3 regions of the Mesorhizobium sp. P2_A8 genome follow, and region 2 is predicted to be linked to each of the others. Evidence: predicted binding sites of a transcription regulator. Region 2 holds the regulator's gene; each other region holds the start of a gene.
The links. Region 2 encodes PhoB, which activates phosphate uptake and scavenging genes when phosphate is short. Its sites were predicted from a motif close to TGTCATNNANCTGTCAT; they were not measured.
Positions count from the first base shown of each region.

Region 1: ugpB (sn-glycerol-3-phosphate ABC transporter substrate-binding protein UgpB) is a predicted target of PhoB. The motif match lies at 6,084-6,100, and genes of this name have one in related genera.
Region 3: AC1D10_RS00600 (DUF1045 domain-containing protein) is a predicted target of PhoB. The motif match lies at 3,508-3,524, and genes of this name have one in related genera.

Region 1 covers NZ_JBFUDB010000001.1:1,277,609-1,288,142, forward strand. The annotation lists gene lysA (diaminopimelate decarboxylase) at 1-698, opposite strand, end outside; gene AC1D10_RS06275 (hypothetical protein) at 769-975, opposite strand; gene argH (argininosuccinate lyase) at 1,046-2,446, opposite strand; gene tlpA (thiol:disulfide interchange protein TlpA) at 2,482-3,171, shown strand; partial or broken gene AC1D10_RS06290 (putative bifunctional diguanylate cyclase/phosphodiesterase) at 3,219-5,656, opposite strand; gene ugpB (sn-glycerol-3-phosphate ABC transporter substrate-binding protein UgpB) at 6,163-7,473, shown strand; gene ugpA (sn-glycerol-3-phosphate ABC transporter permease UgpA) at 7,548-8,432, shown strand; gene ugpE (sn-glycerol-3-phosphate ABC transporter permease UgpE) at 8,442-9,290, shown strand; gene AC1D10_RS06310 (sn-glycerol-3-phosphate import ATP-binding protein UgpC) at 9,298-10,356, shown strand.
Region 2 covers NZ_JBFUDB010000001.1:1,116,037-1,126,570, reverse strand. The annotation lists gene AC1D10_RS05530 (sugar ABC transporter permease) at 1-404, opposite strand, end outside; gene xylF (D-xylose ABC transporter substrate-binding protein) at 549-1,589, opposite strand; gene AC1D10_RS05520 (ROK family protein) at 1,938-3,185, shown strand; gene phoB (phosphate regulon transcriptional regulator PhoB) at 3,198-3,887, opposite strand; gene phoU (phosphate signaling complex protein PhoU) at 3,907-4,614, opposite strand; gene pstB (phosphate ABC transporter ATP-binding protein PstB) at 4,640-5,446, opposite strand; gene pstA (phosphate ABC transporter permease PstA) at 5,443-6,294, opposite strand; gene pstC (phosphate ABC transporter permease subunit PstC) at 6,298-7,281, opposite strand; gene pstS (phosphate ABC transporter substrate-binding protein PstS) at 7,349-8,404, opposite strand; gene AC1D10_RS05485 (PAS domain-containing protein) at 9,021-10,534, opposite strand, start outside.
Region 3 covers NZ_JBFUDB010000001.1:119,391-129,924, forward strand. The annotation lists gene iolD (3D-(3,5/4)-trihydroxycyclohexane-1,2-dione acylhydrolase (decyclizing)) at 1-1,306, shown strand, start outside; gene iolE (myo-inosose-2 dehydratase) at 1,378-2,295, shown strand; gene AC1D10_RS00590 (DUF3329 domain-containing protein) at 2,375-2,593, shown strand; gene iolB (5-deoxy-glucuronate isomerase) at 2,599-3,411, shown strand; gene AC1D10_RS00600 (DUF1045 domain-containing protein) at 3,564-4,271, shown strand; gene AC1D10_RS00605 (alpha-D-ribose 1-methylphosphonate 5-triphosphate diphosphatase) at 4,323-5,477, shown strand; gene phnN (phosphonate metabolism protein/1,5-bisphosphokinase (PRPP-forming) PhnN) at 5,474-6,103, shown strand; gene AC1D10_RS00615 (ABC transporter permease) at 6,119-7,114, opposite strand; gene AC1D10_RS00620 (sugar ABC transporter ATP-binding protein) at 7,188-8,726, opposite strand; gene AC1D10_RS00625 (sugar-binding protein) at 8,849-9,811, opposite strand; gene AC1D10_RS00630 (LacI family DNA-binding transcriptional regulator) at 10,389-10,534, shown strand, end outside.

The sequences.
Region 1 (10,534 bases), 160 kb from region 2:
TGCTCGATGGCATGGCCATCGGCGCGCAATGCGCCGACCAGATCGACAAGCAGGGCGAAGGCGTCGTCAAAGGGCTGCAGCTCGGTGATCTGGCTGCCGATATGGGTGTCGATGCCGGTGACCTTCAGACCCGGAAGCTTTGCGGCCCGGGCATAGACCTGGCGCGCCCGCTGCCACGGGATGCCGAACTTGTTCTCGGCCTTGCCGGTGGAGATCTTCTTGTGGGTCTTGGCGTCGACATCGGGATTGATGCGCAGCGAGATCGGCGCCACCTTGCCAAGTGCCGCGGCACGCGCCGACAGCAGCTCCAGTTCAGGTTCGGATTCGACATTGAAGCAAAGGATGCCGGCGGCGAGGGCGAAGTCCATTTCGCGCGCGGTCTTGCCGACACCCGAAAACAGGATCTTGCTTGCCGGGATGCCGGCGGCCAGCGCCCGGCGCAATTCGCCTTCCGACACCACGTCGGCACCGGCACCGAGCCTGGCCAGCGTCCGCAGCACTGCCTGGTTGGAATTGGCCTTCATGGCGTAGCAGACCAGCGCGTCGAGCCCGGCGAAGGCCTGGGCAAACACCCGGTAGTGCCTGGTCAGGGTGGCCGTTGAATAGCAGTAGAACGGCGTGCCGACCTGTGCCGCGATATCAGGGATCGCGACGTCCTCGGCATGCAGCACGCCGTCGCGGTAGTCGAAATGGTTCACGAGAGTGGTTCCGGAAAGTTGGAGCACGATGGGACCGGGTTTGGAAAGACTCCCCGCGGTCTCATCGGCGCTAGATCAGTGGGTCGAGGAAGAACTTCTTGTCCTGAACCGGTTTTTCCGGCTCCGGCGGCACAGGCTGGTGCGCCTTCGAGGCATCCTTGCGCGCCTGGACGGCTGCCTCATAGGGCGTGTCGAGACCGCCCCTCCTGCCGCAAGCCGAGACGGCCGCAATCGCCACCAGCAGCGTCAGCGTCACCAAAATCCTGCTTCCGGTCATCGATCCATCCGTCCGAAACTTTTTCCAGCCGCCGCTTTTAGCCGAGTTCTCAGCGTATTGCACCCCGGGTTCACGCCTTTGCGATGCGCTTTTTCCAGCCGCGAATCTGCTTCCTGACTTCCGACGGCGCGGTGCCGCCGAAACTGGTGCGGCTCTTGACCGAGTTCTGCACCGCCAGCACCGAAAATATATCCCCTGTGATGCCGGGATGGATCGACTGCAGGTCTTCCAGCGAAAGCCTCTCCAGCCCCACCTTCTTCTCTTCGGCCAGCGCCACCGCCCGGCCAGTGACGTGATGTGCCTCGCGGAACGGCAGTCCGAGCGTGCGCACCAGCCAGTCGGCAAGGTCGGTGGCGGTCGCGTGGCCGGAGCCGGCGGCCTTCTTCATCGCCGCAGCGTTGATCGTCATGTCCGAGACCATGCCGGTCATCGCCGCCAGCATCAGGTCAAGCGTCTCGGCGGCATCGAACACCGATTCCTTGTCTTCCTGCATGTCCTTGCCATAGGTCAGCGGCATGCCCTTCATCACCGTCAGCAGGCCGACCAGATGGCCGGTGACGCGGCCGGTCTTGCCGCGCACCAGTTCTGCGGCATCGGGGTTCTTCTTCTGCGGCATGATCGACGAGCCAGTGGAAAAGCTGTCCGACAGTCTGACGAAGCCGAATTGCGGCGTCGACCAGATGATGATCTCCTCGGCGAGCCGCGACAAATGCGTGGCGCAGATCGCGGCAAGAGCGAGGAACTCCAGCGCGAAATCCCGGTCCGAAACGCTGTCCAGCGAGTTGCGCATTGGCTCGCGGAAGCCGAGCGCCTTGGCCGTCTGGTGGCGGTCGATCGGGAAGCTGGTGCCGGCAAGTGCCGCGGCACCGAGCGGGCTTTCGTCCATCCGTTCGATCGCGTCGCGGACGCGCGAGAGGTCGCGCGAAAACATCTCGACATAGGCCATGCAGTGATGGCCGAAGGTCACCGGTTGCGCCGCCTGCATATGGGTAAAGCCGGGCATCACCGTCGCCGCATGCTCCTCGGCCCGCGCCAGCAGCGCCGCGATCAGCCCTTTCAACGCCTCGGCGACGCGAAAACACTCGTCCTTGACCCACAGCCTCAGGTCGACCGCGACCTGGTCGTTGCGCGAGCGGGCGGTGTGCAGCCGGCCCGCTGCAGGGCCGATCAGGTCGGCGAGGCGAGCCTCGATATTCATGTGGATGTCTTCCAGCCGGGTCGAGAACTCGAACGTGCCGGCTTCGATCTCTTTCAGAATCGTGTTCAGCCCGTGAGCGATCTTTTCTTGATCGGCCGCCGAAATAATGCCCGTTTGCGCCAGCATCTCGCTATGGGCGATCGAGCCTCGGATGTCCTGCGCATAGAGTTTGCGGTCGAACGAGATCGACGCGTTGATCGCTTCCATGATCGCGGCCGGACCCGAGGCAAAACGTCCGCCCCACATCTGGTTGCTGGTCTTCTTGTCGCTCATCGCTATAACCCGTGCTTCGGAGCAGTTTTGAGAAAATGGCAGACGGTAATAGATTCTTCCCGGCCCCGCGCCTGATCCTCACCGCTTTGGTGGCGGGCGTGCTGGCCGGCGCGGTCGCGGTATATGTCAGCGAGAGCCGGTCTGGCAACAACGCACCGGCACAAGTGGCCATCGGCGACAGCAAGGACGATGTCGCCTGTGCCGCCAAGAGCGACCGCGCCAAGAAGATCGCGGCCTCGGCGACTGGCGAGGTTGCCGCGCTGTTGCCAGCCGATCCGCCGCAATCGTTGAAGGCGCTCGCCTTCAACGGTCCGGACGGCAAGCCGATGACGCTCGCCGGTCATGCCGGCAAGACGGTGCTGCTCAATCTGTGGGCGACGTGGTGCGCGCCATGCCGTGCCGAAATGCCGGCGCTCGATACGCTGCAGAAGGAAAAGGGCAGCGATGCCTTTCAGGTGATCGCCGTCAATGTCGATGCCGGCGACGATGTGAAGCCGAAGAAGTTCCTCAGCGAGACCGGCGTCGAGACGCTCGGCTACTACCGGGATTCGACGATGGCGCTGTTCAACGACCTCAAGACGCGCGGCCTGGCGCTTGGTCTTCCCGTCACCATGCTGATCGATGGCGAGGGCTGCCTGATCGCCCATATGAATGGCCCGGCCGAATGGTCGGGGCCGGACGCCAACCGGCTGGTCGAGACGGCGCTCAAGCCCGAAAGCCTCTGAAGCGCATCGCGTCTAAACGGGTGGTGCGCTTCAAACACTGAACCGCTTTAGGCCCTGTTCAGACCGAGTGCAGGCGCGGGTGCGAAGGCCAGGACGCTTCTGTCGCGCTCGCCAGCGGCGTCATTGCCGACCCGGGGTGCGACGACACCGGTCAGGTCGCCGAATTCCTCGATGAGGCCGGGCCTGCCGATATAGTAGCCCTGGCCGATCTCGCAGGCTTCGGCGTCGAGGAATTTCAGTTCGCCGAGCGTCTCGACACCCTCCGCCAGAACCGGCAGGCCGAGGCCGCGACCAAGCCCCAGAACGGCGCGCACGATTGCCGCGACCTGACCGTTCTTGTCGACGGATTTTATGAAGGAGCCATCGATCTTGATCTTGTCGAAGGGAAAGGCACGAAGGTTGGAGAGCGAGGAATAGCCGGTTCCGAAATCGTCCATGGCCACGCGCACGCCCAGCGCCTTGACCTGCCGCAAGGTCGCCAGCGCGCGCGGCATATCCTTCACCAGTGCGGTCTCGGTGATCTCCAGCTCCAGCCTGCCCGGCGCAAGACCGGAATTCAGCAGTGTCTCGTGGACCTTGCGGCTGAAATTCGGATTGTGAAGCTGCACCGCCGAGACGTTGACGGCCACCGTCAGTGGATTTTCCCAGCGGGCGGCTTCCTCGCAGGCCGCCGTCAGCACCCATTCGCCAATCTGGCCGATGGCTCCGCTGTCTTCGGCCACCGGAATGAATATCGTCGGGGGCACGTCGCCGCGCGTTGGATGCCGCCAGCGGATCAGGGCTTCGAAGCCGACCATCTTTCCGCTGCTGATCTCCTTCTGCGGCTGGTAGACGAGATAAAACTCCTTGCGCGCGACGGCCTGGCGCAGTTCGTGCTCCATCACGCGTTTGTCGCGGGCCTCGGCCCCCATCGAGGCCTCGAAATACCGGTATGTGTCCTTGCCTTCGGTCTTGGCCCGGTAGAGTGCGGTATCGGCGTGGGTTATCAGGCTGGCCTGGTTTTCGGCATCCGATGGATAAAGCGCGATGCCGATACTGGCTGACACGAGGCCGCCGCCGACTGACAGCCTGTTTTCCTCGCGCATCGCGTTCAGCACGGCGTTGGCGATGCGGCCGGCCTCCAACGGGTCGGTCAGGTTTGGGGCGATGATGGCGAATTCGTCGCCGCCCAGCCGCGCAACCATCTGTCCTTGACGAAGAATGCCGGTGACGCAATGCGCAACCTTCTGCAGCATGGCGTCGCCAGCGCCGTGCCCGTACAGGTCGTTGACCTCCTTGAACCGGTCGAGATCGAGCAGCAGAAGCGCCAAATGGCCGCTTTTCCTGACCCGGCCCATCGTTACGATTTCCATTTCGAGCCGGCTGGAAAAGCTGCGGCGATTGGCAAGTCCGGTCAATGGATCGAAATGGGCAAGGCGCAGGATCTCCTGTTCCGCCTTCTTGCGCTCGCGAATGTCGCGGACTGCAATCACGTTGTGAGGTTTGCCACAGTAGTCAATGGTCCTGGCGATCAGCTCGACGGGAATGCCCGTGCCGTCGTGGCCGCGCAATTCGGCCTCATGCGGCTGCTCGCCGAAGCCAGACATATCGGACCCGAAGAGGTCGTCAAGCTGCATCTCGTTCAGCGTCACGGTTGCCATGCCCGTCAGCTTCGCCATGCTGTCATTGGCGCTGATGATGCGGTTGCCGTCGCAGACGATCAGACCCTCCACGGCGGCGTTGGCCAGACCGTGCATGCGGTCGGCCTCGAGCTTCTGGCGGCGGAAGCGCAGATCGATCCAAAGTGCCGTGCCCGAGAGAATGAGGATCACCAGGCTGGCGGCCGCTACGGCAAAGGCCTGCGAAGTGGGCTCGATCGTGTATGGCGATATCTCGATCGAGGAATCCGGGACGATGGACACCGCGCCCATCGCGATGAAATGCAAGGTGCAGATCGCCAGCGTCAACAGCACCGCGCCGCCCAGTGTCGCAGACAGCGATGGGCGACGCAGGACAACAACGAGTGCCAGGGCGGCAAGCGATACCCCCGCCAGCAAGGAGATCGCCACCAGCAGAGGGTTCCATTCAATCCGGCCCTGCACCTCGAATGCCGCCATGCCGATGTAGTGCATGGTGGCGATGCCACCGCCAAGAATGGCGCCGCCGACGAGATAATGGTCGAGCCCGTTGCGCAATGTGGCGACCCACATGCCGCCGGCGGTCAGGACGACGGCGGCGGCAAGCGAGAGCGCGGAGAGTTCCGGGTTGTATGCGTTGGGTATTCCCGGCGTGAACGCAAGCATGGCGATGAAATGCGTTGCCCAGATACCAAAGCCGGTCGACGCCGCCGCAATCATCAACCAGGCAAGCCGGTTTCGATTTGTCGATCTGCCGACGTGGTGAAGCAGGTTGACGGCAGAAAAGGACGATATCCCGAGATCAACGCGGCGAGCGCGACCAGTCTCAGATCGTGTTCGTTGACGATACAATTGTAGACCGTCAGCATCTTCTCTAACCTGATCTATCGGAAATGAAGAAGGCAATATGATAATATGATTGTGATTGATTAGCGCTTGGCCGTTGAAGGATCGATTAAGCACCCTGCAACCCTAGCGTGCTTTCCAGGGTAGGGCGGCTGCGGGAGATCAGGCCGTCGTCCGGATTGACGCGGTTTCAATGGGCCGGATCTGCTTCAGAGATCGGGATTCATGGATCTTAGAAGCTCTGGCTCGTCACGCTATGCCAGACGCCAAGCGGCTGGTCGAGGCGGCACTGGGCCCATCAGGCTGAGCGCAAAGCGGTCGGCGGTCGTCGACAGCTCTACCATGCTCATTTGATCGCTGAGCCGGCTTGGTATTTTCTCTCCGTGGTCTTTCCGGCTCGAGGGAACGCTAGTTTAGCCGGATTTGAAGTTCACGAAACAGCAATAAAACCGTTGTCCGATTGTCATGGCCGACACATATTGCCTTTGCGGGAGTGCCCCTTTCGCCAATGACAAACGGGAGATGAAACATGAAGTTGTTCGGCTTCGCGGCCGGTGTTGCCGCCACCTTGACCATGCTTTCCAGCACCTCCGCTTTCGCCGTCACCCAGATCAGTTGGTGGCATGCCATGACCGGTGCCAATGCCGAGGTGGTCGACAAGATCGCCAAGGATTTCAATGCCAGCCAGAGCGACTATGAAATCCTTCCTGTATTCAAGGGTACTTATCCCGAGACGCTAAATGCCGGCATTGCTGCCTTCCGTGCGGGTCAAGCGCCCGACATCATCCAGGTGTTCGATGTGGGTACTGGCGTCATGATGGCCGCCGAAGGCGCGATCAAGCCGGTGGCCGAAGTGCTGACCAGCGCCGGCATGACCTTCGACAAGAGCCAGTATTTGCCCGGCATCGTCGGCTATTATTCGAAGCCGGACGGCACCATGCTGTCCTTCCCGTATAACTCCTCCTCGCCGATCCTCTACTACAATAAGGACATCTTCCAGAAGGCGGGGCTTGATGTGAACAACCCGCCGAAGACGTGGAACGAGGTGTGGGAAGACGCCAAGAAGATCAAGGCGAGCGGCGCAGCCTCCTGCGGCTATACCTCAACCTGGTTGACCTGGATCCACCTTGAGGCCTTCGCTGCTTGGAACGACGTTTCCTATGGCACCAACCAGAACGGGCTTGCCGGCACCGACGTCGAGCTCAAGATCAATGCGCCGATCTTCGTCAACCATTTCCAAGCGATCGCCGACCTGGCCAAGGACGGCACTTTCAAATATGGCGGCCGCACCTCCGAAGCCAAGCAGATCTTTCTTGCCGGCGAATGCGGCATCTTCACCGAATCGTCGGGTGGCCTTGGTGACATTGCCAAGTCAGGCATGAACTATGGCATCGGCCAGCTTCCCTATGATAGCGACGCCAAGGGCGCACCCCAGAACACCACACCGGGAGGCGCCAGCCTGTGGGTGTTCGGCAACAAATCGGACGAGGAATACAAGGGCGTTGCAACATTCTTCGCCTACCTGTCCAAGACCGAAGTGCAGGAATATCTGCATCAGAAGTCGGGTTATCTGCCGGTGACGCTCGCTGCCTATGAGGCCACCAAGAAGTCCGGCTTCTATGACAAGAACCCGGGTCGTGAGACGCCGATCCTGCAGATGCTGGGCAAGGCGCCGACTGAGAATTCGAAGGGCGTGCGCCTTGTCAACCTGCCGCAGGTGCGCGACATCGAGAACGAGGAGTTCGAGAAGATGCTGGCCGGTCAGCAGACCGCCCAGCAGGCGCTCGACAACGCGGTGGCACGCGGCAACAAGGCGATCCAGGAAGCGATCGGGAACTGAAGCGATTTGTCTCAGTTAAATCTCGTCCACGCAGACTCGCGTGGACGATTTCCTGAATAGCGAGGGAAATCACCCTGTCTCCACGCGTCGCCTTTCCCAACAAGACCCTGCCTTACCTGCTGGTGGCGCCGCAACTCGCCATTACGCTGATCTTTTTCTACTGGCCGACCGGTCAGGCGCTCTACCAATCGATGCTCAGAGAAGACCCGTTCGGACTGAAGAGCAAGTTCGTCGGGCTTGCCAATTTCCGAAAGGTGCTGGCCGACCCGGCCTACCTCAATTCGATCAAGGTCACGGTGGTGTTTTCGCTGGCGACCGCGATCGTCGCCATGGGGGTGGCACTGCTGCTTGCCGTCATGGCCGAGAAGGTGGTGCGGGGCAAAGGACTCTATCGCACGCTGATGATCTGGCCGTATGCGGTGGCGCCGGCGATTGCCGGCATGTTGTGGCTGTTCCTGTTCAACCCATCGATCGGTTCGCTGGCCTACGCCTTGAGAGGCCTTGGTATCGACTGGGACCCGTTGCTCAACGGCAACCACGCCATGATCCTGCTGGTGTCTGCAGCTGCCTGGAAGCAGATCAGCTACAATTTCCTGTTCTTCGTCGCCGGACTGCAAGCGGTGCCGAAGACGCTGATCGAGGCGGCGGCCATGGACGGTGCCGGGGAGACCAAGCGCTTCTGGACCATCGTCTTCCCGCTGCTTGCGCCGACGACCTTTTTCCTGCTGGTCGTAAACACCGTCTATGCCCTGTTCGACACCTTCGGCATCGTCCATGCAGTCACCGGCGGCGGGCCGGGAAAGACGACCGAGACGCTGGTCTACAAGGTCTACAATGACGGTTTCGTCAATCTGATCCTGGGCGATTCGGCGGCGCAGTCGGTCATCCTGATGGTCATCGTCATCTCGCTCACGGCCATCCAGTTCCGCTATGTGGAACGCAAAGTCCACTATGGCTGAGGGCGAGCGATGATCGGCCAGTCCCCGCTCCGCACCGTCATCGCCCACGCGGTGCTCATCCTCGGCATACTGATCGTCGCTTTCCCGATCTACTACACCTTCGTCGCCTCCACGCAGACGCTGCAAACCATCCTCAAGCCGCCATTGCCGCTCTTGCCCGGCGACCAGTTCTGGAACAATTACAGCGAGGCACTGTTCGGCGGTGTCGGCCGCATCGGCGGCGTCAGCGTCGGTCGATTGCTGCTCAACACCACGATCATGGCGCTCGGCATCGCGGTGGGGAAGATTTTCATCTCGATCCTGTCGGCCTATGCGATTGTGTTCTTCCGTTTTCCGCTGCGGATGGTCTTCTTCTGGCTGATCTTCATCACCCTGATGCTTCCCGTTGAGGTGCGCATCCTGCCGACCTACAAGGTGATGGTCGATCTCGGTATGATCGACACCTATGCCGGCCTGATCATCCCGCTGATCGCCTCGGCCACCGCAACGCTGTTGTTCCGTCAGTTCTTCATGACCATTCCGGGCGAACTGGTCGAGGCGGCGCGTGTCGACGGCGCCGGGCCATGGCGGTTCTTCTTCGATATCCTGTTGCCGCTGTCGCGCACCAACATCGCGGCGCTGTTCGTCATCCTCTTCATCTATGGCTGGACGCAATATCTGTGGCCGCTGCTCGTCACCAACAGCAACGACATGAACACCATCGTCATCGCGCTGAGGAAGATGGTGTCCTTCGCCGATGCCGACACCCAGTGGCATCTGGTCATGGTCACCGCGATGCTGGCCATCGTGCCACCGATCCTGGTCGTGGTGCTGATGCAGCGCTGGTTCGTGCGCGGACTGGTCGATTCCGAAAAGTGAGAAGCCGATGGCGACCGTTGATCTGAAGGATGTGAAGAAGGTCTATCCCGGCGGCGTCGAGGCCGTGAAGGGCGTCTCCATCGGCATTCCCGACAAGGAGCTCTGCGTGCTGGTTGGGCCATCCGGCTGCGGCAAGTCCACGCTTTTGAGGATGATCGCCGGGTTGGAGACCATTTCTTCCGGCACTGTCGCTATCGACGGCAAGATCGTCAACACGATCGGCCCGACCGAGCGCGACATCGCTATGGTGTTCCAGAACTATGCGCTCTATCCGCATATGAAGGTCTACGACAACATGGCCTACGGGCTGCGCAATCGCGGTACGCCCAAGGACGAGATCGACAGCAGGGTTCGCTCGACTGCCAGGGTGCTGGAGCTTTCCGCGCTGCTTGACCGGCGCCCGCGCGAGCTTTCCGGCGGTCAGCGCCAGCGTGTCGCCATGGGCCGCGCCATCGTGCGCAATCCGAAAGTCTTCCTGTTCGACGAGCCGCTCTCCAACCTCGATGCCAAATTGCGCGGCCAGATGCGGGTCGAAATCAAGAATTTGCAGCGCTCGCTCGGTGTCACCTCGGTCTATGTCACCCACGACCAACTGGAGGCGATGACCTTGGCCGATATCCTCGTCGTCATGAATGGCGGATTGGTCGAGCAGACGGGCGCGCCACTCGACATTTACGAGAAGCCGGCCTCGACCTTCGTCGCCTCCTTCATTGGCGCGCCGCCGATGAATCTTCTGCCCCTTTCGCAAGGGCCGGCTGGCCCGGCACTGACTGATGGCAAGACGATTGACTTTGCGCCTGCGAACGCCGTCACGCTCGGCTTCCGCCCCGAGGATGCCGACGTCACCTTCGGTGCCGAGGCACCGTCCGGCGCGCTCATCCTGCCGGCCATGGTCGAGGCGGTGGAACGGGTGGGAGCCGAAAGCTTCCTTCACTGTGCGGCAGGCGGCAACCGCATCGTCGTGCGTGTTGCCGGCCGTGCAACAGCCAAGCCCGGCGACCAGTTGCGCGTCGTGGCCAAGGCCGAGAAACTTCACTGGTTCGACGGGACAGGAAGACGCTTGTAGCCCGGACGACAATCGGCGGCCAAAAATACGAGCAGCAGTGAGAGAGGGAGGCGCCTGACAGGTGGCCCGGCAAACAGGCCCACGAGTCATTTGCAGACCCTCGTTTTGACCGCTAAGCTTCTCTTCCTGGACCATCTTTAGCCTTTATCTATGCCAAGGACTGCATGCCGCCCGAAAC
Region 2 (10,534 bases):
CATGGATTGCCGAGTTCGAGCCCGACGAACCGCACCAGGAAATGCACTTGCGCAAAGCCCATCACCATGCCGATCAGGCCCTCGGCGGAACCGACGGACAGGTCGATGTTGCGCATGACGATGACCAGCACCATGCCGCAGGCCATGATGGCCACCGCGGATGTCTGCACCGACAGGTTCCACAGATTGCGCGGCGTGAGGAAGGTGCGGCTGTCGAAATCGAGCGGATTGACACCAAGGCGCAGGCTGGAAATGACGTGCAGTCCGATCCAGATGATCAGCAGCGCGCCGACCATGCCGAGCATGCGGGTGTCGATCTCGGTCGCTTTCAGGAACCGGGCGACCACGCCGAGTTCCGACGCGCGCGCGGTGTCGACCTGCGGGTTGGACGTCGTGTCGGTCATGATTTCCTCCCACCGGCTTGCCGTCTGACGCGGATGCCGGAACCCAGCCTAGAAGCTATCCGCCTGATGCGGAAACACAAAACTTTTGAGAAAACGCCGCGGCCTTTGGGCCGCGGCGTTGATATCGAGCAGGTTCGGCCGCTATTAGTTGCAGGCGGCGACGGTGCCGGCGGCAACACCCGCGCAGACTTCGTCCTTCTTGATCCAGCCAGCGTCGATGACGACGTTGAGATTGTCCTTGGTGATGGCAACCGGGGTCAGGAACAGCGACTTGACGGTGTTGCCGCCCGGCGTCGTGAAGTCCTTGGCGCCGGCGATGTCGCCCGTCTTCTTGCCGTCGGCCAGCTGCGAGGCGATCTCGGCGGCATTCTTGCCGAGTTCGCGCGCGTCCTTCCACACCGACACGGTCTGCGTGCCGAGCGCGATGCGGTTCAGCGCGGCGTGGTCGCCGTCCTGGCCCGAGACCGGCACGGTGCCGGCCAGGCCTTGCGCCGTCAGCGCCGCGACGACGCCGCCGGCGGTGCCGTCATTGGCCGCGACCACCGCGTCGACCTTGTTGTCGTTGGCGGTTAGGAACTGCTCCATGTTCTTCTGGGCGTTGGCAGGCAGCCAGCCGTCCGTATAGGCCTCACCGACATTCTTGATCTTGCCGCTGTCTATGGCCTCCTTGAGCACTTCCATCGAGCCCGAGAACAGGAAGTCGGCATTCGGGTCGGCACCCGAGCCCTTGATGAAGACGTAGTTGCCTTCCGGCTTGGCCTTGAACACTTCGCGGGCCTGCATGCGGCCGACTTCCTTGTTGTCGAAGGTCAGATAGAAGACGTCCTTGTTCTCGATCAGCCGATCATAGCCGACGACCGGAATGCCTTCGTCCAGCGCCTTCTGCACCGCCGGGCCGATGGCCGAGGCATCCTGCGCCAGGATGATCAGCGAATTGGCGCCCTGCGAGATCAGGCTCTCGACATCGGTGAGCTGCTTGCCGGGATTGGACTGTGCGTCTGCGGAGATGTACTTGTCGCCGGCGGCCTCGATCGCCGTCTTCATGGCGGCCTCGTCGGTCTTCCAGCGCTCTTCCTGGAAGTTGGACCACGACACGCCGATGACCTTGTCCTTCGCCTGCGCGACCGACACGAGCGTCAGCGACATGGCGACACCCGCCAGGATGGCGGCTGTGAATCTTTTCATATTATCCTCCCTGCGCCGCGTATGGCGCGACCAAACTGACCCGTAGGCCGGCACAGAAGCTCTATTTTTTCGAGCCTCGAAAAAATACTGATCCAACAGCCGAACGCTGTCAACATCGATTCTGATGGATTTTGATGTCTCTCTGAATTTTTTTCGAGCCCCGGAATAAATAATGACAGGATGGCAGGCTTCTGCCAGAATTTGATCAGCGCATGTCGCCCAAAAGTGCGTAGCGGTTTTGGGCGACATGCGCGGAAACAAGTGCCTGAGGTGCTTCGCGCTTCAGGCTTCGCTGACAGCCTTCGGGGGGCACGAAAGGCTGCAGCGACCGGGAGGATGTGAAAAAACATGTCGGTCGGAATCCGCCACGACGATCTGCGCCGTCGCAACCGGGCGATGGTGATTGCGGCCGTGCGTCGCGCCGGACAGCCGTCACGCACCGAGATCGCCGCGACCACAGGCCTCAGCCACTCGACCATATCGGCGATCTCCTCCGACCTGATCGGCGAAGGCATCTTGGCCGAGAGCAAGCCGAGCGAGGCCGGCTCGCTCAAACGCGGCCGGCCGCAGGTCGGCCTCAGCCTCAATCCGGAAGCAGCGGCAGTGATGACCGTGGTGCTGTCGCTGAACTTCCTCTCCGTCGCCGTCATCGACTATGCCGGCCAGGTGATCGCCGAGGAACAGCGCCGGCTCGACACGCTGACCATGTCGCGCGACGCGCTGGTCGGCGAATGCGTCGCCATCGTGCGGCGACGCCTCGAAGACCCCGATCTCGACGTCCGCAATGTCGCCCGCATCGCGCTGGCGATCCAGGGCATCACCGACACGCGTGCCCGCGCCATGTTGTGGTCGCCGATCACGCCGCACACCGATATCGCCTTCGCCGACATACTCGAGGACGAGTTCGGCATTCCCGCCACCATGGAGAACGACTGCAACATGATGGCGGTGGCGCTGCGCTGGCGCGACCCTGATCGCTACCGCGACGACTTCATCGCCATCCTTTTGTCGCACGGCATCGGCATGGGCCTGGTGCTGAAGGGCGAACTGTTCACCGGTACCCATTCTTCGGGCGGCGAGTTCGGCCACATGATCCATCGGCCGAACGGCGCGCTGTGCCGCTGCGGCCGGCGCGGCTGCGTCGAGGCCTATGCCGGCAACTACGCCATCTGGCGCAACGCAAGGCAGATGAGTGAGGACGCAGAACCAGTCGCCGATGTCAGCGACGCCGATATGCGCGCCCTGGCGACCGCGGCCCGCGAAAGCGATGGACCCGAGCGCGAGGCCTATCGCAAGGCCGGCGAAGCGCTCGGCTACGGTCTCGGCAGCCTCTTCGCGCTGATCGATCCGGCGCCGGTCGCCATGGTCGGTGTCAGCGCCGCGGCCTTCGACCTGATCGAGCCGGCATTGCGCGAGGCGATTGCCCAGACCGCAGGCGGCCAGCACTCGAAATCGATTTCCTTCGACACCGAGCCGAACGAACTGCCACTGATCCGCGAAGGCTGCGCCATGCGCGCACTGACCTTCGTCGACCAGGAAATTTTCGCGCTTGGCACTCACACAAGATCCGGCATCGTCGGCAAGAACGTCGCGTGAATCAGACGGGAGTCAATCTTCCCTGATCGCGTATCCCGCCCCACGAATGGTACGGATGACGTCGGGCATGCGGCCATTGTTGACCGCCTTGCGCAGCCGGCCGACATGCACGTCCACCGTGCGCTCGTCGATGTAGATCGTCTCGCCCCAGACATTGTCTAGCAGCTGGCTGCGCGAAAACACCCGACCGGGATGACGCATCATGAACTCGAGCAGGCGAAACTCGGTTGGTCCGAGCCGGATCTCGCTCTTCTTGCGATAGACCCGGTGCGATTCACGATCGAGCACGATGTCGCCGACCTTGAGCACGCTGGACAGCACTTCCGGCTTGGCGCGGCGCAGCAGCGCCTTGACCCTGGCCATGAATTCGGGGGTCGAGAACGGCTTGACCAGATAATCGTCGGCGCCGGTCGAGAGGCCACGCACACGATCGCTTTCCTCGCCGCGCGCGGTCAGCATGATGATCGGCAGCCGCTCGGTCTCAGGACGCATCCTTAGCCGGCGGCAGAGTTCGATGCCGGAAACCGCCGGCACCATCCAGTCGAGCACCAGAAGGTCGGGGACGTTCTCCTGCAACCGGATCTCGGCCTCGTCGCCGCGCGTCACCACCTCGACCTGGTAACCCTCGGACTCCAGATTGTAGCGGAGCAGCACACCGAGCGGCTCCTCGTCCTCCACCACCATGATGCGTGGCGCGATCATCGGCTGGTCACCCCTGTCGTCATGCCGCCGGCGCGGACATTGCCGTCTCGTCCTGCTTCGGACGATTGGCGGGCAACTGCGTACCGGTCAGAACATAATACGCATTCTCCGCGATGTTGGTGACGTGATCGCCGATCCGCTCGAGGTTCTTGGCGCAGAACAGAAGATGCGTGCAGGCGGTGATGTTGCGCGGGTCTTCCATCATGTAGGTCAGGAGTTCGCGGAACACGGAGGTGTATTTGACGTCGATGCGCTCGTCGTCTGCGCGCAGTTTCGCCAGGGCCGCGGCGTCGCGCGCCGCATATTCCTCGATGACACCCTGCACCTGGATCAGCACCAGCTGCGCCATTCCGTCAATGGAATGCGACAGGTCGCGCGGCGTGACGCTGAGGCCGACGGTGCCGACGCGCTTGGCGATGTTCTTGGCAAGGTCGCCAATGCGTTCGAGATCGCCGGCCATGCGGATCGAACCGACGACATGGCGCAGATCGTCGGCCATCGGCTGCCGCTTGGCGATCAGCGTGATGGCGCGGTCATCAAGCTCGCGCTGGCGCGCGTCCATGATCGCGTCGTCTGAAACAACGCGCTGTGCCAGCGCGTTGTCGGAATTCAGCAGCGCCTTGGTGGCACCACCGACCATCGAGCCGGCGAGATCGCCCATGTCACTGATGAGCCTGCTGATCTGTCCGAGATCCTCGTCGAAAGAAGCGACTGTGTGTTCGCCCATGATCCTGTCCCTCGTATGCCTGAGCTCAGCCGAAGCGGCCGGTGATGTAGTCCTGCGTGCGCTTCTCGCGGGGCGACGTGAAGATCTTCTCGGTGCGGTCGAACTCGACCAGTTCGCCCAGATACATGAAGGCGGTCTGCTTCGACACGCGCGCCGCCTGCTGCATGTTGTGGGTGACGATGACGATCGTGTAGTCGGCTTGCAACTCGTCGATCAGTTCTTCGATCTTGGCGGTCGACAGCGGGTCAAGCGCCGAGGCCGGCTCGTCGAGCAGGATGACTTCCGGCTTCACCGCCACGGTTCGGGCGATGCAGAGCCGCTGCTGCTGGCCACCGGAGAGGCTGAGGCCGCTGGCGTTGAGCTTGTCCTTGACCTCGGTCCACAGAGCCGCACGCTTCAGCGCCTGCTCGACGCGGCCGTCCATCTCCGACTTGCTGAGCTTCTCATAGAGCCTGACACCGAAGGCGATGTTTTCATAGATCGACATCGGGAACGGCGTCGGCTTCTGAAACACCATGCCGATCTTGGTCCGCAAAAGGTTGAGGTCCTGCGAGCGGTCCAGAACGTTCTGGCCGTCGAGCAGCACCTGACCCTCGGCGGTCTGCTTGGGATAGAGTTCGTAGATGCGGTTGAAGACGCGCAGCAGCGTCGACTTCCCACAGCCCGAAGGACCGATGAAGGCGGTGACGCTGCGCTCGGGCAACGACAGCGTGATGTCCTTCAGCGCCTTGCTCTGGCCGTAGTAGAAGTTGAGGTTCTTGACTTCGATCTTGGCCTTGCTGGCGGTTGCCTCGGCGGCGATCGTCATGTCTGGAGACAACATCTGGCTCATTTGTCCTCTCTGCGTCCTGTCAGGCTGCGCGCAAAGATGCTGAGCGCGAGAACCGTCAATGTGATGATGAGTGCGCCGGTCCAGGCCAGTTGCTGCCATTCCTCGTAAGGGCTGAGAGCGAACTGGAAGATGGTCACAGGCAGGCTGGCCATTGGCGCGTTGAGATTGCTCGACCAGAACTGGTTGTTGAGCGCCGTGAAGAGCAACGGCGCCGTCTCGCCCGAGATACGGGCGATCGACAGCAATATGCCGGTGACGATGCCGGACAGGGCAGCGCGGTAGGCGACCGACTTGATAACCACCCAGCGCGGCGCACCGATCGCGGTGCCGGCTTCGCGCAGCGCGTTCGGCACCAGGTTGAGCATGTCCTCGGTGGTGCGCACGACGACCGGGATGACCAGGATGGCAAGCGCGACGGCGCCGGCAATCGCCGAGAAATGCCCCATCGGCCGGACCATCAGTTCGTAGACGAACAGGCCGATGATGATTGATGGCGCCGACAGCAGGATGTCGTTGATGAAGCGCACCACGGTGGTGAGCTTCGAGAAGCGGCCGTATTCAGCCATGTAGGTGCCGGCCAGCACGCCGATCGGCGTGCCGACGATGACGGCGATGATGGTCATCACCACGCTGCCATAGATGGCGTTGAGCAGGCCGCCGGCGTCGCCGGGCGGCGGCGTCATCTGCGTGAATACGTCGAAGGACAGGCCGGCAGTACCCTTGTAGACCAGTGCGCCGAGGATCAGCGCCAGCCAGGCAAGTCCGATGCCCGCGGCGGCGACGCAGAGCGTCATCATCACGGCATTCTTCCGCTTGCGGCTCTGGTGAAGCGATGTGGCTGTCGACATCGGTCAGGCTCCCGTGCGGGCGTCAATGCGCATCAGCATGTAGCGTGCGATGGCGAGGATCAGGAAGGTGATGACGAACAGGATCAGGCCGAGCGCCACCAGAGAGGAGGTGTAGAGGTCGCCGACGGCTTCGGTGAATTCGTTGGCGATGGTGGCGGAAATCGTCGTCGCCGGCGCGAACAGCGAGGAACTGATGCGGTGCGCGTTGCCGATGACGAAGGTCACCGCCATGGTTTCGCCGAGCGCGCGGCCGAGGCCGAGCATGACGCCGCCCATGATGCCGATCCTTGTATAGGGAATGACCACGCGGCGGGTCACTTCCCAGGTCGTGCAGCCAATGCCGTAGGCGGACTCTTTCAGCACCGGCGGCACCGTGTCGAAGACGTCCTTGGTGATCGAGGTGATGAAAGGCAGCACCATGATGGCAAGGATCAGCGACGACGTCAGCAGGCCGATGCCGTAGGGCGGACCGGCAAACAGGCTGTTAAGACCGGGAATGCCGTGGAACGCACCGATGATGAATGGCTGCACGGTCGTCTGCAGGAAGGGCGCCAGCACGAATAGGCCCCAGATGCCGTAGATGATCGAGGGGATGCCGGCGAGCAGTTCCACCGCCATGCCGATCGGGCGCCGCAGCGGGCGCGGGCAAAGTTCGGTGAGAAAGATGGCGATGCCGATGCCGAGCGGCACGGCAATCAGGATGGCGATGGCGGATGTGATGATGGTGCCATAGATTGGCGCCAGTGCGCCGAATTTCTCCGTCACTGGATTCCAGCTCTCGCTGGTCAGGAAGGAGAAGCCAAACGTCGACAGGGCCTGCCAGGAGCCGGCAAACAGCGAGATCGCAACGCCGCCGAGCAGGACCAGCACCAGTATGGCGGCGCCCCGGGTCATGCCGTGGAAGATCGCGTCGGTCAGCGCGAACCGCCTGACAGTCGCGTCGCGCGAACCTCGAATGGCTGGCAAGGCTTCCTGGACAGCGCTCATGTGAAGCTCGGCTCTTTTGAGTGGAGGGAAAAGGAGCGCCGCGGCGCGGCGCTCCTTCAAGGGGATATTATTCGCCGACGTAGATGGGCTTGCCGTCGGTCTGGAAGTCGGCCTTCCACGAGGCCTTGATCAGGTCGACGACGCTGTCGGGGATCGAGACGTAGTCGAGCGCCTTGGCGGTTTCCTTGCCGTCCTTGTAGGCCCAGGCAAAGAACTTCAGCGCTTCACCGGTCGCTGCGGCGTCGTCGGGGGTCTTGTGGATCAGCACCCAGGTCGAAGCAGCAATCGGCCAGGTGGCGTCGCCGGGCTCGTTGGTGATGATGACGTTGAAGTTCTTCGCGCCCTTGAAGTCGGCATTCGAAGCAGCCGAGCCGAAGGATTCGAGCGACGGCTCGACGACCTTGCCGGCGGCATTCAGCATCTTCGAGTAGGACAGGTTGTTCTGCTTGGCGTAGGCATACTCGACGTAGCCGATGCCGCCGTCGGTCTGCTTGACGGTGTTGGCAACGCCTTCGCTGCCCTTGGCGCCGACGCCGACCGGCCATTCGACCGCCGTGTCCGAACCGATCTTGTCCTTCCAGTCGGGCGACAGCTTGACCAGATAGTTGGTGAAGTTGAAGGTCGTGCCCGAGCCGTCCGAACGGTGGACGACGGCGATGGCCGTCGACGGCAGGGTCAGGGTCGGGTTCAGCGCCTTGATCGCGGCATCGTCCCAGGTGGTGATGGCGCCGAGGTAGATCTGCGCGATCGTCTTGCCGTCAAGGATGAGTTCGCCCGGCTTGACGCCGGTCAGGTTGACGATCGGCACGATGCCGCCCATCACCATCGGGAACTGCACGAGGCCGTTCTTTTCCAGGTCTGCGTCGGACATCGGCTTGTCGGTGGCGCCGAAGGTGACAGTCTTGGCGATGACCTGCTTGATGCCGCCGCCCGAACCGATCGACTGGTAGTTGAGGCCGACGCCGGTGTCTTTCTTGTAGGTGTCGGCCCACTTGGCGAACACCGGATAGATGAAGGTCGAGCCGGCGCCGGAAAGATCAGCTGCCATCGCCGCGGAAAGGGTGAAGGTGGACGCCGTAGCCATTGCAATAGCAACGGCCGCCGAGCGGATGAAATGTCTCATGTGGCCTGCTCCTGTTCGGAAGATGGTCTCTCGGCGCCATTCCTCTCGGCGCCCGCTGAGGCCAATAGCCTTCGATTATTACAGTCGCATGACAGTTTGATGTCACCCCGGTAACGCGTCATCGGAGTGGGGAAAATGCCGGCCGGCCGGCATTCGCGACGGAGCCCGGCTTTGCGCCCGGAATCAGGCACTTGCACCGTTTCAACTCGAGACCGGTCTGCGGTTTCGCGATCGCCGGCTCGGCAAAGAAAATCCGGACGGGAGCGCGTTGCTCTCGACCACATGTTGTGGCCGGGCCATCGCCGAAAACAGGTCCGTTGGGGTAGGTTGACGCTGTCTCATGCCGGCGGTCGCTGCTCCCGCCCGTAACTGGAGGAGCGGAATTCGATGTGGCCATTGTCTCGGCTGGACGCCGCCTTTGATATGGTGCGATCGCGCCATAGTCTTGCATCGGCGCGCAAAGCGAATCTCCGCCGAATCTACCACAACGCGGCCAATGCATGTCGCCCGAACTGGCCCCGGTCATGGGAAGAACGACGTGCGCAAACAAAGATCTGAAGCGCGCATCGCCTGGATCCGTTCAAATGCGACGCGCTTTAGGGGGCGACGCCGGCCTTTAGCCGGCGTTGCGCTGAGCCTGGCGGCTGACACCGACCCAGCGTTCGACCTTCTCGAGAAGGGCCCTGGGGCTGATCGGCTTGGGCAGATAGTCATCCATGCCGGCCTCCAGGCAGCGTTCGCGATCGCCCTTCAGCGCATGCGCGGTGACGCCGACGATCGGCACATGCGTGCCGGTTTCTTCCTCCAGCCGGCGAATGGCGGCGGTGGCTTCGAGCCCGTTCATCTCCGGCATCGAGACGTCCATCAGGATCATGCACGGGTTGAGCCGGCCGAAGGCGTCGAGCGCCTTGCGGCCATTGCCGACGATCTCGAAACCATACCCGGTCTCGCCGAGAATCTGGGTGAAGACCATCTGGTTCACCTCATTGTCCTCGGCGACCAGGATATCCAGCCTGTCGCCGCCGCCCGTCGCGGGTGGCCGGGGGCGCACCGAGGGCGGCTGCAGCAGCGCCCTTTGTTCCGACGGTGTCGACTGCTGTGGCCGCGCGACGCTGCGTGGAGGGATCCCGGCTGCCGGCGGCTGGGTGTCGGTCGTGTTGTGGCGATGCCGCTGGATGGTGGCGACCAGCGTCTCCAGCAGCACCGATGACCGCGCCGGCTTGATCAACTGGGCGTCGATGCCGAGATCGCGATAGCTGGTGTTGGCGAGCGACTGGTCGACCGAGGTCAGCATGATGATCGGCGTGCCAACAAGGCCGGCGGTGTTGCGCACGATCCGCGCCATTTCGGCGCCGCTCATGCCCGGCATCTGGTAGTCGAGCACGACGCAGTCGACCGGCACGCCATAGGCGGCGGCGGCGATCAACACCTTGAGACCCTCGGCACCGCTTTCGGCTGCGCAGGAATCGAACGTCCACGATGTCATCTGCTCCGTCAGGATGGCCCGGTTGACGGCATTGTCGTCGACGATCAGCACGCGTGCGCCGGTCACGTCGACAGGCATGATGCGTTGCCCGTTCTGCTGTCCGGCCCTAGGCAGCGTGACCGAGAACCAGAAGGTCGAGCCCTTGCCCTCGGCGCTCTCGACACCGATGTCGCCGCCCATCAGTTCGACGAGCCGCGACGTGATGGCAAGGCCGAGGCCGGTTCCCTCGTGCCGCCTCGTCGACGAGGTGTCGACCTGGCTGAATTTTTCGAACACCAGTTTTAGCTTTTCCTCGGGGATACCTATGCCGGTATCGGTGACCGAGATCGTCAGTTTTGTCCCGGTCGGAACCCTTTCGCCGGTAACGTCGACCAGCACATGGCCTTCATCGGTGAATTTCACGGCATTGCCGAGCAGGTTGGTGACGATCTGTCTGATGCGGCCGACATCGCCGACGAACAGGCTCTCGAGACGAGGCTCGATGCGCACGATGAGCTCAAGGTCCTTTTCCTTGGCGCGTGTCGACACCAGCGTCGCCACATCCTCGATCGCCTCGGCAAGGTTGAAGGGCGCCGGATCGAGCACCAGCTGGCCGGCGTCGATCTTGGAGAAATCCAGGATGTCGTTGATGATGGTGAGCAGCG
Region 3 (10,534 bases), 1.0 Mb from region 2:
GGTGACGCTGTCGCTGTGCCAGGACGTGCAGGCCGAGGCCTATGATTATCCAGAGAGCTTCTTTGCCGAGCGGGTCTGGCACCAGCGCCGGCCGCGCCCGGACCGCCATGAGCTTGCCGCCGCGGTGGCGGCGCTCAAGGGCGCAAAGAAGCCGCTGGTGATCGCCGGCGGCGGCGTCCTCTATTCCCAGGCGTCGGACGAGCTGGCGAAATTCGCGCAAGGCGCCGGCGTTCCGGTCTGCGAGACGCAAGGCGGCAAATCCTCGCTGCCGGACGATCATCCGCTGAACATGGCGGCGGTCGGCGTCACCGGCACCTCGGCCGCCAACCGGCTGGCCGAAGAAGCCGATGTCGTGCTGGCCATCGGCACGCGCCTGCAGGATTTTACCACCGGCTCGTGGGCGTTGTTCAAGAACTCCGGCAAGACCATCATCGGGCTCAACGTGCAGCCGTTCGACGCCGGCAAGCATCGGGCGCTGCCACTGGTCGCCGATGCGGCGGAGGGGCTGGCCGAGCTCGGCGCGGCGCTGAAGGGCTGGAAGGCGCCGGCAAGCTGGACCGACAATGCGGCCACCGGCAAGACGGCCTGGCAGGCCGAGGCCGCCAAGGTGACGGCGTCGACCAATGCCGCCTATCCTTCCGACGCGCAAGTGATCGGCGCCGTGCAGCGTGCGATGGGCACTGGCGTGACGCTGCTGCATGCCGCCGGTGGTCTGCCCGGCGAACTGCACAAGCTCTGGCAAGCGGGCGCGCCCGGCTCCTACCACGCCGAATACGGCTTCTCGACCATGGGCTACGAGATTGCCGGCGGGCTCGGCACCAAGATGGCGAAGCCCAACGACGAGGTCGTCGTCATGATCGGCGACGGCTCCTACCTGATGCTGAATTCCGAGATCGCCACCTCGGTGATGCTCGGCCTCAAGCTGACCATCGTGCTGCTCGACAATCGTGGCTATGGCTGCATCAACCGGCTGCAGATGGCGACCGGCGGCGCCAACTTCAACAATCTCCTGAAGGACTCGCGCCACGAGGTCCTGCCCGATATCGACTTCGCCGCACATGCGGCGAGCATGGGCGCGATCGCCGAGAAAGTGCCGTCGATCGCCGGGCTGGAAAACGCGCTGGAAAAGGCAAGGAAGAACAACCGCACGACCGTGCTGGTCATCGACACCGATCCTCTGGTTTCCACCGACGCCGGCGGCCATTGGTGGGATGTGGCGGTGCCGGAAGTGTCGACGCGAGCCCAGGTGAACGCGGCGCGCAAGGCCTATGAAGCGAAGCGGCAGATGCAAACCATCGGCGATTGATGCCAACGCTGCCTTGAATTGAAAATGACCGGGCGAACCCGGTCCGAATGGTCTGAAACCGGAGTGAAGACTTGAAAGCCAAACTGGGCATGTCCCCCATTGCGTGGTGGAACGACGATCTTGCGGAACTCAGCGACGACGTCTCGCTGGAGGAGTGTTTGCGCCAGTCGCGCTCGGCCGGTTTCACCGGCATGGAGATGGGCCGGCGCTTTCCCAATCATCCGGATGTCATGCTGCCGATCCTGAAGGCAGCCGACGTGACGCTGTGCGGCGGCTGGTTCTCTGGCACGCTGGTCGAAGGGGAGATGGCTGACAACAAGGATCGCATCCAGCCAATGATCGATCTGTTCAAGGCGGTGAACGCGCCTTGCATCGTCTATGGCGAGGTCGGCCGCTCGATCCAGGGCGACCGCTCGAAGCCGCTTGCGACCAAGCCGAAGCTGCCGGACGACGAGATGAAGGCCTATGCGAAACGCCTAACCGAATTCGGCGAATGGTGCGCCGAACAAGGCATGCCGCTTTCCTATCACCACCACATGGCCGCGGTGGTCGAGACCGAGCCGGAACTCGATGCCTTCATGAATTATTCCGGAGCCGGCATTCCGCTGCTGCTCGATGCCGGGCACCTGGCCTTTGCCGGCGGCGATGTCCTGCGCGCCATCGACAACCATCACAAGCGCATCAGCCATGTGCATGTGAAGGACGTGCGCATGGAAGTGATCGACAAGCTCGATCGCACGAAGCAGTCCTTCCTCGATGCCGTTGCGCTCGGCGCCTTCACGGTGCCGGGTGACGGCTCGCTGGATTTCGGCGCCATCGTGCAGCGGTTCGCGGACCATGGCTATGAGGGCTGGTTCGTGGTCGAGGCCGAGCAGGACCCGAAGAAGAATCCACCGCTCAGGATGGCGCAGGTTGGCCACAAGGAATTGATGCGGGTGATGACGGCGGCCGGCTATACGGTCGAGACACAGGGCTTTCCCAATGCCTAGGGCTTTCCCAATGCCCAGGGCTTTGCCAATGCCAGACGCGCCGGTTCTCGGCGACGCCGGGTTGCTGTAGGTTGGTCGGATGAAAGATTCCGAGCACCCGTTTTTCCGGCCTTTGTGGCGGCGTGTCGCCGTCGTCGCGGTCTGCGTCATCTGGTCGATCATCGAATTCGCCACCGGCACGCCGTTCTGGGGCGTGCTCGCGCTCGGCTTCGCCGGCTACGCCGTCTGGCAATTCTTCTATCTCTACAAACCGGCCGACGAGAGCAAGGCAGCGGCCGAGCCCGAACCGAAGGAGTGAACCGGATGTCGAAGCTGCTGGTGAAGGCCAACAAGGGCCATGGCCGCGTCGCCCATGTGACGCCGCAGATCGCAGGCTGGACCTATGTCGGTTTCGACCTGCATCGGCTGAAGCCTGGCGAGAGCGCCTCGGGAAAAACGGACGATCGCGAGGTCTGCCTGGTGTTCGTCACCGGCAAGGGCACGGCGTCCGCCGGCGGCAAGGACCTCGGCCTGCTCGGCGAGCGCATGTCGCCCTTCGAGGGCAAGCCGTGGTCGGTCTATATACCGGAAGGCTCCGGCTGGTCGGTAACGGCCGACACCGAACTGGAACTCGCGGTCTGCTCGGCGCCAGGTCTTGGCGGCGGTCTGCCGGTGCGCGTGATCGGACCGGACGATCTCGGCCAGGAGGTGCGCGGCAAAGGCACCAACACGCGCTACGTCACAAACATACTGCCGGAGGGCAAGCCGGCCGATTCACTGCTGGTGGTCGAGGTCATCACGCCCGGCGGCCACACGTCGAGCTACCCGCCGCACAAGCATGACCAGGACAACCTGCCGGCCGAATCCTATCTTGAGGAAACCTACTATCATCGCCTCAATCCGCCGCAGGGCTTTGCCTTCCAGCGCGTCTACACCGACGCCGACAAGAACGGCCATCGCGCACTGGACGAGGCGATGGCGATCGAGGATGGCGATGTGGTGATGGTACCCGAGGGCTATCACCCCTGCGCCGCCTGCCATGGCTATGACCTCTACTATCTCAACGTGATGGCCGGGCCGAAGCGGACGTGGAAAATCCACAACGCGCCCGAGCACGAATGGTTGATGAAGGCCTGATCGGTCATACCTTTCGGGTGAAGCTATTGGTCCAGCTTGGAAAAATCGTCGGCTAAGGACCCCGCCGGGTCGATTTGCCCTCGAAAACCCTTCAAGCTTCGTCAATCCGTCATGGAAATCACCTATGGCAGCGGAACTGACGAGGACTTCTCATGCGCTACGCCATTTATTTCACCCCCCGGAAGGACGAGCCGCTGGCGCGGATCGCCGCCAATTGGCTGGGGCGCGACCCGTTTGGGGCCGCGACAAGGCCGGTGGAGGCGGTGGCCGATCTATCGGCGGCGGAAGTCGCCTTCCACACCGCTTCGGCGCGGCGCTACGGTTTTCACGCGACGCTGAAAGCACCGTTCCGCCTGGCGGCCAACGAGACGGAGGCCTCGCTGCGCGCCGCACTCGACCATTTTGCCGAAGCGACGCCGGTGGTGGCAATCCCGCGCCTTGTCGCCAGCCAGATCGATAGCTTCTTTGCGCTGGTGCCGGAAGGACCGCTGCCTGCTCTCAACCGCTTCGCCGATGACGTCGTGCTCGGTTTCGACCGTTTTCGCGCGCCATTGACCGAGGCGGAAATCGAGCGACGCAGCCCGGATTCGCTGAAGCCGGCCGAGTTCCGCAATCTATGCCAGTGGGGCTATCCCTATGTCTTCGAGACCTTTCGCTTCCACATGACGCTGTCCGGCCGGGCGGGGCCACAGGAAAGCCCTCGTCTTCGCCTAGCAATCGACAGCCTGTTCGCCGACGTGCTGCAACAGCCGGTGCTGGTGGATGCGCTGACGCTGTTTGTCGAAACCGAACCAGGCGCACCATTCATGGTGCTCTCCCATCACGCGCTCGGGCGCCGCCCGGCCAGAAGAACTGCCTGAAGAACCCCTGCCGGAACAACCCCTGCCGGAACCAAGCAAGGACTGCCTGAAATGACCGCCGAGACTGTTCTTACCAACGCCCGCATCGTGCTTGCCGACGAGATCGTCGAGGGCTCGCTGGTGCTGCGCGACGGCTTTATCGCCGGCATCGATGCCGGCACCGGCCAAACCGGCGGGAACATGACCGGCGAGGACATGGGCGGCGACTATATCATCCCCGGGCTGGTCGAACTCCACACCGATCATCTCGAAGGCCACTACGCGCCGCGGCCGAAGGTGCGCTGGAACCCGATCGCCGCCGTGCTTGCCCACGACGCGCAGGTGGCAACCGCCGGCATCACCACCGTGCTGGATGCCTTGCGCGTCGGCATGGACGAGGACGCCGACCTGACATCGGACGACATCCGCAAGCTGACCGACGCGATCGAGGACAGTGTCCAGCAGGATCGTCTGCGGGCCGACCATTTCATCCATCTGCGCTGCGAGGTTTCGGCGCCGGACTGCCTCAAGGCCTTCGCCAATTTCGACGGCGACGAGCGCGTCAAGCTGGCATCGCTGATGGACCATGCGCCCGGCCAGCGCCAGTTCGTCAACCTCGAAACCTATGCCTACTACTACCAGCGCAAGCTGAAGCTGACCGACCGCGACTTCAAACTGTTCTGCGAAAAGCGGATGGGAGAATCGGCGCGCAATTCGGCACCGAATCGGGCGGTGATCGCCGCCGCCTGCCATGAGCGCGGCATCGTGCTGGCAAGCCATGACGACGCCACGATCGGCCATGTCAACGAGGCGATCGAACAAGGTGTGCGCGTCGCCGAGTTTCCGACCACGCAAGAAGCCGCCAGGGCCTCGAAAGCGGCCGGGCTCGGCGTCCTGATGGGTGCGCCGAACGTCATGCGCGGCGCCTCGCATTCGGGCAATGTCTCGGCCCGCACACTGGCCAGCGACGGCCTGCTCGACATCTTGTCGTCCGACTACATTCCGTTCAGCCTGATCCAGTCGGCGTTCTTCCTCGGCGACGTCGTCGAAGGCATTTCCCTGCCGCAGGCAGTCGCCATGGTCTCGAAGAACCCGGCCGAAGCGGTCGGGCTGACCGACCGCGGCATCATCGAGCAGGGCCGCCGCGCCGACCTGGTGCGCGTGCGTGTCGACGACCATGTTCCGGTCGTGCGCACGGTCTGGCGGCAGGGACGCCGGGTCGCATGATGGTGTCGGCGTTGATCGAGCGTGAATTGTCCGCCGAGACGTTTCCGATCCGCGACGGCGTCTTCGTCGCCGTTGTCGGCCCAAGCGGCGCCGGCAAGGATACGGTGATCGGCTACGCCCGCGCCCGATTTGCCGACGAGACCCGGCTGGAGTTCGTTCGCCGCGTCATCACAAGGCCGAGCGACGCCGCGAGCGAGGATCACGACACGCTGGCCGACGCTGCCTTCGTCGAAGCCGAAGCCGATGGCGCCTTCGCCATTTCCTGGGAGGCGCATGGCTTGCGCTATGGCATCCCGGCCGATGTCGACTGGTCGGTCGCCAATGGCCGTGTCGCGGTGGCGAACGTGTCGCGTGGGATCATCCCGGTCCTGCGCGAACGCTATGCCAATCTGGCCATTGTCGAGGTCACCGCCTCGCCGGAGGTGCTGGCCGAACGGCTGGCGATGCGCGGCCGCGAGTCGCGCGGCGAGGTGCTGGCGCGGCTGGCGCGCAGCGCCAATGTGACCTTGTCGGGACCAGGCGTCACCTCGATCGACAACAGCGGCCCGCGCGAGGCGGCCGGCGAGCGTTTCGCCGAAGTGCTGCGCAAGGCGATGGCCTTCTCAGACATGTCGGGCCTGATCTAGCATTTGACCCCGACGTTACTCCGCGGCCGCACCGGCGACGTTTTTGCGGGAGGCATCGACCATCAGCCGCCGTGCCCGGAACACGCCCCATTGCTGGTCGACCAGCACGCCGATGAGGATGACGCCGCCCATCACCGCGAAGTTGAGGGAGGACGGGATGCCGAGCAGATTGACGAGGTTCTGCAGTTCCTGCAGCAGCACCGTGCCCAGGATGACGCCGATCAGCGAGCCCTCGCCGCCACGCAGCGAGAAGCCGCCGAGCACCGCCGCGGCAATGGCATAGAGCTCGTAGAACTGGCCGTGGCTGGCCGGCGAGATCGAGCGCGTGTACATGGCGAAATAGATCGCCGACAACGCCGTCAGCACGCCGCAGATGACATAGGCGGCCATGACGACGCGGCCGGTGCGGATGCCGGAATATTTTGCCGCCTCCTCATTCTTGCCGATGGCATAGAGGTAGCGGCCGAACACCGAGCGGTGCAGCACCACCCACATGACGATGGCGATGACGATCAGCGCGATGAAGCTGTTCGGCACGCCCCAGGAGCGGCCGGCCGTCAGGAATTCGAGCTCGGGGAAATTCTGGCCGAAGGCGAAGCCGGCGGTGCCGTCGGCGGTGTAGAAACGGGCGACGCCGCGATAGATCAAGAGACCGCACAGCGTGACGACGAAGGGTTGCAGCTTGAGCCGCGTGATCAGCCAGCCATGCACCAGGCCGATGATGGCGCCGAGCGCGATGATCAGCACGAAGGCCAGCGGCCAGTCCAGATCGCGCACGGCGATAAAGTCGATGAATAGCGTTCCCAGCAGCGCGACCACCGAGCCGACCGACAGTTCGATGCCGCCGGTGATGATGACGAAGGCCTGGCCGATCGACAGGATGCCGAACAGGCCGATCAGGTTCGAGGTGTTGGCGAGATTGATCGGCAACAGGAAGCGTGGGTTGATGATCGCCACGATGGCACCGACCACCAGGATCAGGATCAGCAGGCCGAGATCTTTCTTGCTCATCGTCTTCTCCCAAACGCCTGCTTGAACAGGTTCTACAAAGTGTTTCCCGCGACCGGACCGCGGCGGAACAAAGCTATTTCGGCTGCTTGCCCACCGCCAGCAGCAGCACGTTTTCCTGGCTGAACTGTTCCTTGTCGAGAATGCCCGAGATCTGGCCCTCATGCATGACGGCGATGCGGTCGGATACGCTGATCACCTCCTCCATGTCGCTGGAGATCATCAGCACGGCGACGCCGGCATCGGCGAGTGCCCGCATCAGCCCGTAGATTTCCGCCTTGGCGCCGATGTCGATGCCGCGTGTCGGCTCGTCGAGGATCATCACCTTCGGGCTCATGGCGAGCCACTTGCCGAGCACGACTTTCTGCTGGTTGCCACCCGATAGCGTGCCGGTGCGCGTCTGCACCGACGGCGCCCTGATGCCGAGATTGGTCTTCTGCTTCTCGGCGGTGGCGGTCTCGGCACTTGCCGAAACCAGGGAGCGGCGCGCATGCGCCGGAAGATTGGGCAGCGAGATGTTCTGGGCGATCGACAGGTCGAGCAGGATGCCGGTCAGCTTGCGGTCCTCGGGCACGAGGAAAATGCCGTGCGCGACGGCGTCCGCCGCCGAGCCCAGCACAAGCGGCTTGCCGTCGAGTTCGAGCGCGCCGCCAAGGCTGCTGTCGATGCCGAAGAACACTCGCGCCAGTTCGGTGCGGCCGGAGCCGACAAGCCCGGCAAGGCCGAGGATTTCGCCGCGCCTGACATCGAGGTCGACCGGCCGGCCGGGATAGGCGGGGGTGCGGATGGCTTTGGCCGAGAGTGCGACGGCGCCCGGCGCCCGCGCTGCCTCGGAAGCCTTCTCGCGCTCCTTCAGCATGCGGCCGATCATCAGCTTGACCATCTGGTCGTGGTTGATGACGCTCTTCTGCAGCGTACCGGCGAGCATGCCGTCGCGCAGCACGACGACGCGGTCGGCGACACGCTCGACCTCGTGCAGCCGGTGCGAAATGAAGATGACGCTGATGCCGTCGGCCTTCAGCGCCTTGATGACGTCGAGCAGTTTGTCGGTTTCGTCGAGAGGCAGGCTCGATGTCGGCTCGTCGAGGATGACCAGCCTTGCCTTGATCGAGAGCGCCTTGGCGATCTCGACCATCTGCTGCTGGGCCAGCGACAAGGCGGAGACCGGCGTGTCGGCGGAGAAATTGGCGCCGACGCGCTTCAACAGCGGCGCCACCATGGTGCGCAGCCTGGCGCGGTCGACGAGCTTGAGCGGCCCGGCGCGCAACGGCTCGCGGCCGAAGAAGATGTTGGCGGCAACGTCGAGATTCTCGAACAGGTTGAGTTCCTGGTGGACGAAGGCGATGCCGGAACCGAGACTGGCTTCGACGGAAAGCCCATCATGCGCGATGCCGTCGACGGTGACGGTGCCGGTGTCGGGCCTGGTGACGCCGCCGAGGATCTTCATCAATGTCGATTTGCCGGCGCCATTCTCGCCGACGAGGCCGATGACCTCGCCCGGCCTGACCTCCATGGAGAAGCCATCGAGCGCGACGACGCCCGGATAGGTCTTGCGCACGTTCTCGAGGCTGAGGAACGGGATGGACGCGGTTAAGGATGTGTCGGAATAATTCATCATGCCTGACAGCAGCCGGTGGGCCGTTTTTGGTCCATCTTCAGACTGACGATCCTCACGGTGTTCGTCAATGCGAGCAGCCGGCTCAAGGCGAACTTGAGCCGGCTGAACTGCCTGTGGTCTCAGTTTCCGGACATCGCCTTCAGATTGGCGGCATAGGCGTCGACGTCATCCTTGCCGATGATCTTGGTCGGGATGATGATGAGGCCGCCCTCCGGGATGCCCGACTTGTCGCCCTTGAGATAGGCAGCCATCAGCTTCATGCCCTGATAGGCCCATTCGAAGGGCTGCTGCACGACGGTGGCGGCAACGGTGCCTTCCTTGACGCCGCCCAGCGTGATCGGATCGTCATCGAAGCCGACGACGGTGATCGAGCCTAGCTTGCCGGCGTCGCGCAGCGCTTCATAGATTCGCGGCGTGTTGTAGGAGTAGAAGCCGACCATGCATGTGACGTCGGGGCTGGCGACCAGCGCGTCCTCGACATTCTTCTTGGCGCGGGCCTGGTCGATGTCGTCGCCGCGCACGTCGATGAGTTCGATCTTGGTCCCGGCCAGCCCATCCTTCATGCCCTGGATGCGCTCCTTGGCATTGTCGGCGCCGAGCAGGCCGACGAAGCCGAGGCACTTGCCGCCATTGGGCATCGCCTTCTTGGCGATCTCGGCCGCCTGCTTGCCGGCATCGACATTGGACGAGCCGATATAGGCGACGCGCTTGGTCTGCGGGGCGTCGCTGTCGGTGGTGAACAGCGCCGTTTGCGAGGCGATCTTGTTGAGACCATCGGTGGAGGTCTTCGGATCGACCGCCGAGACCATGATGCCCTTCACGCCGGCCGTCACCAGATCGTCCATCAGCCGCTGCTGGATGGCGACCGAGGACTGCTCGGGATATTTAAGCTCCAGGGTGTAGTCCGGCAGCTCGCCTTGCGCCTTCTTGACGCCGGCTTCGGCGGCCTTCCAGAAATCGGAAGCGCCGTTGACGACAAAGGCCAGCGTCGGCTTGTCGTCGGCGCGCGCGATTGCCGTCGCCGACAGGCCGAGCAGCAGCACAGCTGTGGCTACGGATGCATTTCGTATCAAGGATTTCATGTTCAACCTCCCGTTTGGTTCAGTCGTTCGACTGACCGATCTTGCACTGACCTGATTTGCCGTTTGCAGCTTGGACGCCCTCCTCCTCAAAGGGTTCCCGACACCGAAAGAATGGCGGCGTTCCAGCCACGATCACGGACCTTAGAGACTCATCCATCGTTCGTAAATAGTCCGATTTGTCTGACATATCACATGTCCGAGACAAGCTTGCGGAGATAGGATCCGCTCGCCATCGGGCCATTCAGGCTCACTCCCTCCGCTCCCGACCCAACCGGGCCGGACGCGACGGATTGACGGTACAGCGCATCATTGTATTAGTAAACAGTATTAGTTGCGAGGCGATATTTCAGGGCATACTGCGGTTTCGGGGCATGTCGGCCGGCAATCGGCTGCGCTGGCCGTATCCAAGCCGAGCCTTGTGGTTTTTGGGTTTCGGACTGAGGTAACGGCGTTGTGGATGGACCACTAGATCACTAATAGATATAAATGGCGATGACGATTCCTATAAATCGATAATGTCAGGCCATCTTGTCGGCCTGACCGGCTGCCGCTAGACAGGCCTAGGATTGGGGATGCCATGAGCGAGACGACGGATCCGGAAGCCCTCGATACGGCGCGGCGGCGCAAGCCGCCGGCGAAGAGCGCCAGGGGTCGCGTCACCATGACCGACATCGCGAGAGCCGCCGGCTGCTCGCAGGCGACCGTTTCCTTCGTGCTCAACAA